2 regions of the Microbacterium sp. MMO-35 genome follow, and region 1 is predicted to be linked to the other one. Evidence: riboswitches for the same ligand, from Rfam matches in the RefSeq annotation. Region 1 holds a riboswitch; the other holds the start of a gene.
What was found. Region 1 has a riboswitch for thiamine pyrophosphate ahead of WFJ01_RS00990 (ECF transporter S component). Riboswitches for the same ligand answer to the same signal wherever they lie in the genome.

Region 2: it holds a riboswitch for thiamine pyrophosphate, as region 1 does, so the genes downstream of both, thiM (hydroxyethylthiazole kinase) here and WFJ01_RS00990 (ECF transporter S component) in region 1, are expected to answer to the same signal.

What each region holds. Positions count from the first base shown of each region.
Region 1 covers NZ_JBBCVH010000001.1:227,086-232,402, forward strand. Annotated here, with positions in the region: gene WFJ01_RS00985 (ABC transporter ATP-binding protein) at 1-1,017, opposite strand, end outside; gene WFJ01_RS00990 (ECF transporter S component) at 1,019-1,657, opposite strand; TPP riboswitch at 1,653-1,762, opposite strand; gene WFJ01_RS00995 (D-alanyl-D-alanine carboxypeptidase) at 1,871-3,661, shown strand; gene WFJ01_RS01000 (ABC transporter ATP-binding protein) at 3,818-5,317, opposite strand, start outside.
Region 2 covers NZ_JBBCVH010000013.1:50,187-55,503, reverse strand. Annotated here, with positions in the region: gene WFJ01_RS17905 (bifunctional hydroxymethylpyrimidine kinase/phosphomethylpyrimidine kinase) at 30-2,393, opposite strand; gene thiM (hydroxyethylthiazole kinase) at 2,390-3,244, opposite strand; TPP riboswitch at 3,235-3,328, opposite strand; gene WFJ01_RS17895 (HoxN/HupN/NixA family nickel/cobalt transporter) at 3,372-4,343, opposite strand; gene WFJ01_RS17890 (urease accessory protein UreD) at 4,333-5,076, opposite strand; gene ureG (urease accessory protein UreG) at 5,073-5,317, opposite strand, start outside.

The sequences.
Region 1 (5,317 bases):
GAGGCCGCGCCGGCCCCGCAGCCCCTCGGCAGCCTCCACGGTTCCGCTCAGCGGGTCCAGGAGCCCGGCGAGCGTGAGCGCGAGGGTCGACTTGCCGGCACCGTTCGGTCCGACGATCACCGTGGCCGCCGAGCCCGGCACCGCGAGGTCGAGCCCGCTCTGCACGGCCGTGCGGCGATCCCGGGAGACCGCGAGGGCGCGGGCCGCGAGAACCGCGCCCTCACCGGCGGGAGCGGCGTCGGCGGCCGGCAGCACCGGCAGGGCCACCGGGTGTCCCGGCACCCACACGCCGGCCTCGGCGAGGGCGTCGCCGTAGGCGTCGAAGACCTCGGCGGGCGCACCGTCGGCGAGCAGTCCGCCGTCGGCGCCCACCACGATCACGCGCGTCATCAGATCGGCCCAGATCGCGGTGCGGTGCTCGATGACCACGAGGGTCGCACCCGTCGCCTCGACGACCCGCTCGACGCTCGCGCGGATCTCGCGCACTCCGTCCGGATCCAGGTTCGCGGTCGGTTCGTCGAGCAGCAGCAGCCCCGGGCGCATCGCCAGGGCGCCGGCCAGGGCGAGCCGCTGCTTCTGTCCACCGGAGAGGGCCGCGGTCCGGCGATCCGGCGGGACGTCGAGCCCGACCGCGTCGAGCGCCTCCTGCACCCGCTCCGGGATCTCGTCGGCGGGGACGGCGAGGTTCTCGCAGCCGAAAGCCACGTCGTCGCCGACCCTGCTCAGCACGACACCGGCATCGGGATCCTGCAGCACCAGGCCGATGCGGCCGCGCTGTCGTTCGGGATCCAGGCCGTCGACGAGCAGGGATCCGCTGCGCTCCCCCTCCTCGGCGTCGCCGAGCAGTCCGGCGATGCCGGTCATCAGCGTGGACTTGCCCGCACCGGAGGCGCCGAGCAGCAGCACCCGCTCCCCCGGTTCGATCACGAACGACACGTCGCTGACCGCGGGCAGGCGGCGGCCGGCGTATCGCCAGCCCCACCCGTCCGCGACGACGCGGGCGGCACCCGCGGTCATCTCAGACCTCGCGACGCAGCTCGCGTCCGGCGGCGAAGCGGCTGAGGGCGCCGGTCGCTGCGAGGGCGCGCACCAGCAGCCACCCGAGCACACCGGCGAGCACCGCCCCCGAGACGACCAGGGTGCCGAGGTAGATCGCGTTGAACTCGACCGACTTCAGGATGTTCGGCGAGCTCCCGTACAGCAGCTCGAAGAGCCAGGCACCGGCAGCGGCGCCCACGCCGGCGAGGGCCGCGACCGGCAGGGAGAAGCGGCGGTAGAGGAAGATCGCGAAGATCAGCTCGGCGCCGAGGCCCTGCGCGATGCCCTCGAGCACCGTGGAGACGCCCCAGATGTTGCCGATCAGCATCGAGACGATCGCCGCGACGAGTTCGACGACGAGCGCCGCGCCGGGCTTGCGGATGACGAGACCGCCGACGACGCCGCCGAGCAGCCAGATGCCGACGGCGATGCCGCCGAGGCCCGGCGTGAGCCCGTCGGCGGCGGTGAACCAGGCGTACCCGATCGTGTTCCAGACCCAGAAGACCAGGCCGATCGCGACACCCAGCACGGCGGCGACGACGATGTCGACGACCCGCCAGTTCAGGCGGCGTGCGACCGCCCCGGTGCTCCCGTTGTGTGCGGTTGCTGTTGCGTGCATGACAGTTGCTCCTCCCTGCGCCGGCATGATCCGGATCAGGTTCGACGGTCGAAGCGCGATTCGCTCCCTCTCAGCCCGGCTCGCCGGACTCCCGTGGTGATCCGCCCATCCTAGCCCCGTGCGGACCCTTCGGCGACCGTCTCGTCACACGGCGAGACGCGGGAACGCCCTGCGATACCGGCCTCCGACGGGGCCGCCAGATACGGTAGGGGGGTGAGCAATGACGACGGTCCGGGGGCCGCCCAGGTCGATCCGCAGATCGCCGACGCCGACGCACCCGCTGTCGACGGCTCCCGCGCGACCGAGGCAGAGGACTCTCCGGCACCCGCGGGAGGAAACGCACCGGAGACCGCAGTCCTGTTCCCCGACGCACCGGAGCGGACCGGGGCCGCGTCGCTGTTCCCTCCGCGCGAGGAGGAACCGCTGTTCCCCGCGCTCGGCTCCGCCGCTGCCGCACCGCTGTTCGGAGGCACGCCGGACCCCGCCCCGTCCACCCCGGCGGCCGCCACGAAGGATCCGGCGATCGCGAGCGCACCGGCCGGGGCCGCCCCCGTTCTCGCCGCCCCTGCGCGCACCATCGCGCCGGAGCCCGTCGCGACGGCAACCGCTGCCGCCGCGCCCCGGACGGCCCAGCCGCTGCCCTCCGCATCGCTCGTCCGCGGCCCCGACCGCGCCCCGACGGCGGCGCTCTCCTGGGTCGACGTCGCCCGCGTCGGCGCAGCCACCGGAGCCGACGCCCCGACGCCGGCCCGCGCACTGCTCGACGACGCCCCCCGGCGCAGTCTCGCCCGGCCGGCGGTGCTGCTGCCCCTCGCCGGGGTGCTCGCGGTCGCCGTGGCCTACGGCGCCACGACCGCGCTCTGGCCTCTCAATGCGGTGAAGCCGGTCACCACCGCGGTCGCGTTCCAGCCGGTCCCGGCCGCAGCGGCCGCGACGGCCTGGCCTGCCTCCGGGAGCGCTGCGGTGAGCGTGCAGGGCTTCGGCACTCTGACGTCCGCCGAGCAGCAGGTGCCGATGGCGAGCATCACCAAGCTCGTCACCGTGCTCGTCGCTCTCGAGAAGCTGCCGCTGAAGCCCGGCGAACAGGGGCCGTCCTTCGCGTTCACCCAGGCGGACAGCGACGACTACTGGGACTACCTGCGGCAGGATCAGTCGGCGCTCGATGTTCCCGTGGACGGATCCCTCACGCAGTACCAGCTGTTCGAGGGGATCCTGCTGGGATCCGCGAACAACTACGCCGATCGTCTCGCCCGAGAGGTGTGGGGGTCCGACGAGGGATACGCGGCCGCCGCGAACCAGTGGCTGAGCCAGCACGATCTCGGCGAGATCCATGTGGTGACTCCCTCCGGGTTCGACTTCGGCAACGTCGCGACCCCGCGCGCGCTCATCACGCTCGGCGAGATCGCGGAGAAGAACCCGGTGATCGCCGAGATCGTCAAGCAGAAGAGCGTCGAGCTGCCCGGGGCCGGGGTCGTGAAGAACACCAACGGGCTGATCGACGATGCGGGCATCGTCGGCATCAAGACGGGCACGATCGGCGACGGCGCCGACACCCGCTACAACCTGCTCTCCGCGAAGGACGTCACCGACGACGGCACCACGGTGCGGATCTTCGTGGCCGCGCTCGGGCAGGACACCGACCAGGGCCGCGTCGATGCGTCCCGTGCGCTCTACGCCGACGCCGAGGCGGCTCTGAAGAACCAGCCGCAGACGGTGTCCCAGGGCGCGGTCCTCGGCACCGTCGACACCGCCTGGGGCGAGAGCTCGCAGGTGGTGGCCGCCGAGGACGGCCGGGTCGCGCTCTGGAACGGCGCGGCCGCGTCCGCGACGACGAAGTTCTCGCTGGGCGACACGTGGAAGGCCGGCGAGAAGGCCGGAACGCTCGCGCTCAAGGGCCCCCTGGACTCGACCACGGTGCCGCTCGAGCTGCGCACCGAGCTGAAGGGCCCGAGCCTGTGGTGGCGGCTCACCCACCCGCTCGAGCTGTTCGGCCTGACGAAGTAGGGATCCGCATCCGCCCGGGCGCCGACGATCGGCGACCGCGGCGGGAACGACGGGAACGGCGGAGCGCTGAGGCGGGAACGACGGAGCGCCGCGGCCTGAACGACGGAGCGCCGCCGCCCTGTGGACAGGACGACGGCGCTCGTGACGGGATCGGGATCAGGGCTTGTCGCCGCCGTCGCCGAACTCGATGCGCGGTCCGTCGGGAGCCTCGACCGTCTCGGCGACGCGCTCGGCGACCGCGACCGGAGCGGATCCGGCACCGGCGACCGAGGCCGCACCGGCCTCGACCTCCGACGCGACGGAGCCCTCGACCGGAACCGCGACGGTCCCGGTGACGAGCGCCTCGTCGGCGTCGGTGTCGCTCGCCGCCTGCTCGAACTGCGACTGGTACAGCCTCCAGTAGGCGCCCTCGGCGGCGATGAGCTGCTCGTGCGTTCCCTTCTCCACGATGTCTCCGTGCTCCATCACGAGGATGAGGTCGGCGTCGCGGATGGTGGACAGCCGGTGCGCGATCACGAACGACGTGCGCCCGTGCCGCAGTGCCGCCATCGCGTGCTGCAGCAGCAGCTCGGTGCGGGTGTCGACGGCGGACGTGGCCTCGTCCAGGATGAGGATCGACGGCTGCGCCACGAAGGCGCGGGCGATCGTGATGAGCTGGCGCTCACCGGCCGAGACGTTCGAGGCGTCCTCGTCGAGCTTCGTCTCGTAACCCTCGGGGAGCGCGTGCACGAAGCGGTCGACGTAGGTCGCCTTGGCGGCCTCGATGACCTCGTCATCCGTCGCGGTCGAACGGCCGTAGCGGATGTTCTCCCGGATCGTGCCCGCGAACAGCCACGGATCCTGCAGCACCATGCCGGTGCGGGAGCGCAGGTCCGACCGCTCCATCTGGGCGATGTCCTGTCCGTCGAGCAGGATGCGCCCGCCGCTGAGCTCGTAGAACCGCATGATGAGGTTCACCAGCGTGGTCTTGCCGGCGCCGGTCGGGCCGACGATCGCCACTGTCTGCCCCGGCTCGACCCGGAAGGACAGGTCCGTGATGAGCGGGCGGTCCTCGGTGTAGGAGAAGGCGACGTGCTCGAACTCGATGACGCCCTTGCCGTCGGTGACGGTGGGTGCGTCCTCGGCGTCGGGATCCTGCTCCTCCGCGTCCAGCAGCTCGAACACGCGCTCGGCCGAGGCGGTGCCGGACTGCACGACCGCCGCCATGCCGCCCAGCTCGCTGAGCGGCTGGGTGAACTGCTGCGAGTACTGGATGAAGGCCTGCACGTCGCCGAGGCGGAGCTGACCGCTCGCGACCATGAGGCCGCCGAGCACGGCGAGGCCGACGTAGGTCAGGCTGCCGATGAAGGTCATGGCCGGCATCATCAGCCCGGACAGGAACTGGGCCTTGAACGCGGCCTGGTAGAGCTCCTCGTTCTCGACCTGGAACTTGTCCAGCGCGTCCTTCTCGCGACCGAAGACCTTGACCAGGGCGTGGCCCGAGAAGGCCTCCTCGACACGGGCGTTCAGGCGGCCGACCTTCTTCCACTGGATCCCGAACGCCTTCTGCGAACGCGGTCCGATGACGCCGAAGATCACGCCCATGAGCGGCAGCGCCACGAGGGCGACGAGAGCCAGCTGCCACGAGATCGAGAACATCATGATCAGCACGCCGAC
Region 2 (5,317 bases), on a different contig from region 1:
TCATCGCACCGGAGACCGGGCGGATCCCCTCAATCGCGGAGGTCGGCTGCGGCGAAGAAGGCGCGTTCGTGCTCGCTCGAGCGCACGAAGGCGACCCGCATCCGCTCGCGCGTGACCGGGTCGGCCGCGGCGGCGTGCGCGGAGACGATCCGGATCGCCTCCTCGGTGGCTTCGGCGAACCGCGGATCCGCGTACTCGTCGAGCCATTCCGCGAAGGGGTGCACGGCGTAAGGGCGCACCGGGTCTGCCTTCGCCTGCGCATGCAGCCGGGTGCCGACGTCGGCGTAGATCCAGAAGCAGGGCAGCAGAGCCGCGATGAGCACCCGGTAGTCGCCGTCGAACGCCGCACCCCGCAGATGGTCGAGGTAGGCGGTCGTCGCCGGCACGGGCTCCGCGCGGAACGTGGCCGCGCCGATCCCCTCCGGCGACAGCAGGCTGGCGTGCAGCTGCAGCTCCCCGATGACGGACTGCTCGGCGGAGTGCGCCCAGAACGCCTGCTCCGCGGAGTCCGGCGCGAGGCGCGCCGCCTCGGCGAGGGTGCGCGCATAGTCGCGCAGATACAGGGCGTCCTGCGCGAGGTACGCCCGGAACGGGGCCTCCGGCAGGCTTCCGTCGGCGAGGCGGCGCAGGAACGGCAGGTCGTGGCGGGGCCGCCCGCTCGGCGCCCGTGGCGGCCACCACCCCGCGGGGGCCGCCACGGGGGCGGGGGGGGCCTCCGGGCGCCCCCCCCGCACGGGGGCCCCCGGCTGCCGCCGGGGGCGGCGGGGGCGCTCGCCCGCCTGGGGGTCTACGGCGCGCCGGCCCGGCGCCACCCACGACCACCACGCTGCGGCGACCTCCTCGCGAGCGGGATGCGCCTCGAGCCCGCCGCGACGCCACAGCCCGGCGAAGTGGCTGACCGGGCCGTGACCGGATCCGACCTGCAGTCCGGCTCCGGCGGCGATCGACTCGCGGAGCCACGACCGCACCTCGGTCACCGCTTCGCGCCAGTCGCGGTCCGCGGCCCGCCGGGTCGCGAGCGCGGCGGAGAGCGAGCAGCCGGTGCCGTGCGTGCTGGCGGTGCGGATCCGGGATCCGGGGTACTCCCGCACCGGCCCGAACGGGCCGACGAGCGCGTCGGGCGCCTCGTCTCCGCCGAGATGCCCGCCCTTCACGAGCACCAGAGCGCCGGTCTCCGCAGAGAGCCGCTGCGCCTGGGCGAGCGCGCCTGCCCAGCTCGCTGCGGCGGATTCGCGCACGAGGACGGCCAGTTCCGGAAGGTTCGGCGTGATCAGGTCGGCGAGCGGCAGCAGCGCGCACAGCGCCTGCTCCGCTGCCGCATCCAGGAGCCGGTCGCCGCTCGTGGAGACCATCACGGGATCCAGCACGACGGTCGGCGGGCGATGCACGCGCAGCCAGGATCCGACCTCGGCGATCACCTCCGCGTCGGCGAGCATCCCGATCTTCACCGCGTCGACGCGCACGTCGTCGCCGAGGGCATCGAGCTGGGCGCGCAGGAACGAGGCGGGAGGCACGTGCACGCCGCGGACGCCCCGGGTGTTCTGGGCGGTCAGCGCGGTGATCGCGGCCATGCCGTAGCCGCCGTTCGCGGCGATCGACTTGAGGTCGGCCTGGATCCCGGCACCCCCGGAGGGGTCGCTGCCGGCGATCGAGAGCACGCGCGCGACCCCGCCCGCGCCCCACGCGCGCAGCAGCTTGCGTGCGGCGACCCGCGGATCCGGGGCGGCGCAGAGCGCCGACACCACCGCGACCCCCGCTGCGCCGCCGGCGCGGAGCGCAGCGACGTCGGCGCGCTCGATGCCGCCGATCGCGACGCAGGGCAGCGGGCTGTCGGCGGCGAACGCGGCGAACCCCGCCACGCCGAGGGGAGCCGGGTGGTCGGGCTTGGTGCTCGTCGGATGGATGACGCCGACGCCGAGGTAGTCCACGGTGCCGGAGGGAAGCGCCCGCACGGCGTCGAGGTGCGCTGGCGTGTTCGCGGTGAGCCCGACGATCGCGTCGGGGCCCAGGAGGGAGCGCGCGGTGAGCGGCGAGGCGTCGGACTGCCCGAGGTGGATCCCGTCCACGCGGGCTCCGCGGCGACGCGCCTCCACGACGGCGTCGAGGCGGTCGTCCACGACGAGCAGCGCCCGCCCTGCGATGACCTCGGACAGCGCGCACAGCTGCTCCACGATCGACGCGTCGTCGGCGTCCTTGTCGCGCAGCTGCACGATCCGCACCCCGCCGGAGACGGCCGCGTCGACGACCGCGGCCACGCCACGCTCCCCGCAGAGCGCCGGATCCGTGACGAGGTAGAGCGCGAGATCGTCGCGGCGGAGACGGGCAGCACGGCGGGCCGGCACCGCCTCGGGTGCGGCCTCCTGCGGCGCGGTGAGGACCTCCGCCCCGATCATGCGGCCACTCCCTGCCCCGCCTCGACGCGAGCGCGGACGGCGAGATGCTCCGGACGGACCGCCGAGAGCGCGTCGAGGAGCCGGACGGCGAAGGATCCGGGTCCGGCTGCACCCTCCGCCGCGTCCTCGGCGGCGACGGTGTAGACGAGGGTCGCCGCCGTCGCGGCGACCAGCGGGTCGTGCCCGGTCCGTCGCGCCGTACCGAGGAACGCGGCCATGACGGCGCCGAGGGCGCAACCGCCCCCGGTGACCCGGGTGAGCAGGGCGTCGCCATTCGCGACGCGGATCGTGCGCTCGGCGTCGACGAGGAGGTCGACCGGGCCGGAGACGGCGACCGCTCCCCCGGTCCGTCGCGCGAGGTCGCGAGCCGCGTCCGCCGCCGCCTCCGTCGCGTCGAGCGCGTCCACGCCGCGCCCGCCCTGGCTGAGGCCGGCGAGCGCGAGGATCTCGGACGCGTTGCCGCGGATGAGCGTGGGACGCAGGCCCAGCAGATCCTGCGCCAGCGCGGTCCGCACCGGGAGAGCCCCCACGGCCACCGGGTCGAGCACCCAGGGCGTGCCCGCCGTGCGCGCCCCTCCGACGGCCTCGAGGCTCGCCGACCGCTGCTCGGGCGTGGGGGTGCCGAGGTTCACCAGGAGACCGGACGAGATCGCGGCGAACATGCCGGCTTCGCCCGTGATGTCCACCATCGCCGGCGCGGCGCCGAGGGCGAGCAGCACATTGGCGGTGAACCCGGTGACCACCGAGTTGGTGATGCAGTGCACGAGCGGGGGCTCCCCCCGCAGCTCCCGCAGAAGGTCCGCGGCGGATCCCACCACGGACTCGGACGACGTTTCCAGACGCGCGCTCATCGCGACATCCCTTCGCTAGTACGACCTAGATCAGGTTCGACGGGTGTGATCTCAGCCGCGGATGCGGCACCCCGTGTCACTGCCGGTCAGTCTAGCCATGCGTCTCCGGTCCGGCGCCCGGGGATTCTCAGTCCCCCGGCGATCGCTGCACGGACGGCCGCCGGCGCTCCAGGCCGGACCAGGCCACGGCACCCGCCCAGAACACGATCAGCGCCCCGGTGAGCACGAGCCCGAGCACGTTCAGATCGAGCTCGCCCAGCGCGCGCGCGAACCCGCCCGGATGCGGCAGACTGCGCAGCGCCACCCCCGCGAGCTCGGCGACGCCGATCACGAGCGCCCCGACGATCGATGCCCCCGTGACCAGCAGGTCGTAGCGGCGCACCTTGCTCTCGCCACCCTCCGCACCCCACGAATACGCACGCCGTGACATCGCCCCCTGGGCCGAGTCCAGCAGCGACATGCCGGCCGCGAACAGCACGGGGAGGATGAGGATCGTCGACCAGGGCACGGCGCGGGAGGCCGCCGTCCCGGCGAGCGCCAGGAGCCCGACCTCCGTCGCGGTGTCGAACCCGAGCCCGAACAGCAGCCCCACGACGTACATCCGCGACGGCCGGTCGACCACAGCGTCGAACCGCCCCAGCAGCGCCCACGCGGGGCCGCCGTGCCGGTGGCTCCCCGTCTGCCGCCGGTGGCGCAGGAGCAGGATGTTCGCCGCGCCGATGAGGAGCAGGAAGACGCCGGACACGACCGGGCCGATCACCCCCGTCCAGACCTGCAGAGGCGAACCGGGATCCTCCAGGCTCTTCGCGAGTGCGCCGACTCCGAGCGCCAGCAGCACGCACAGTGCAGAGACGATCGTCGCGTGGCCGAGGGAGAACCACAGTCCCACGCCGCGCGCCCGGCGCCCGCGTGCGAGGAGCCGGCGCGTCGTGTTGTCGATCGCGGCGATGTGGTCGGCGTCGAACGCATGCCGGAGTCCCAGCAGATACGCCGTGACGCCCAGGCCGATGCCGAGCGGGGAGACGGCGGTCAGCAGCAGCGCTCCCCAGCCGAGCACGTGCAGCCCGGCCACGACATATGCCGTCGGGCTAGGCCGCACGGAACAGCTCCTCGCGCAGCGCGTGCCATGCCGGGGTGACGTCACCGAGATGCGCAGCGCCGACGATCGACCGGATCAGGAGTCCCCCGTGCTCGGGGCGGAGCACGGCCGTTCCGTCCCTGCGCCAGGACTCTGGGTCCTCGGCAGGCTCACGCCCGATCAGCACCACGCTGTCGAGCACACGGTCTGCGCCGAGGACTCCGGGGACCGGTGCCCGGCCCGTCACGTCCAGGTGCTCGATCAGCACGGGCGTGTCCTGCACGGCGATCCCGGTGCGCACCCTGATCGCGCCGCCCCGCTCTCCGACACGTCCCAGGACGAGCGTCTCCCGCAGCAGGAGCGCCGCGCCGTCGCCGAGCTGCGCATCGGTGCGCCGGTCGACGTCGGCGCCGTCGGCGACGACGAAGGGCTGGCCGTGCCAGGTGCAGGTCCCGTGGTCCCCGATCTCGATGCGCGCCGACCACGAGGCGCGTCGCCCCTGACCGTCGTAGGCGACCGTGCCGCCGATGTCCTCCAGCTCCAGCGTGCAGCCGGGGTCGACCGAGATCCGCAGATCGACGGCATCGCCCCCGAGCAGGAGCGCGCCGGCGGCGACGAGCCCGACGCGGGCGTAGCGCGGACGACGCTCCAGGATGCGTGCGGCGATCGCGCCGGAGCGCAGCACGACGCGGGCGCGATCAGCGCCCGCCGCGACCTGGACGACGGTGGTCGCTGCGCCGAGGGCGACCGTCACCGCGATGCCGGGTGCGCGTGCGCGTGGGTCCCGTCGCCGTCGTGACGGTGCACGTAGCCGCCGGCCTCGCTGTCGTCGGCGTGGAAGTGCGGCGCCATCGGTCCCGGATCCTGGGGCTCGTGCGCGCCGGAACGGTGCGCCGCGAGCATGTCCAGGATCCAGGCCCTCAGTCGCGCCACGGAGCCGGGGTCGTTGCGGGAGAGCGCGAGCACCTCCCGGCCCTCCCGCGCATCCGACGCGT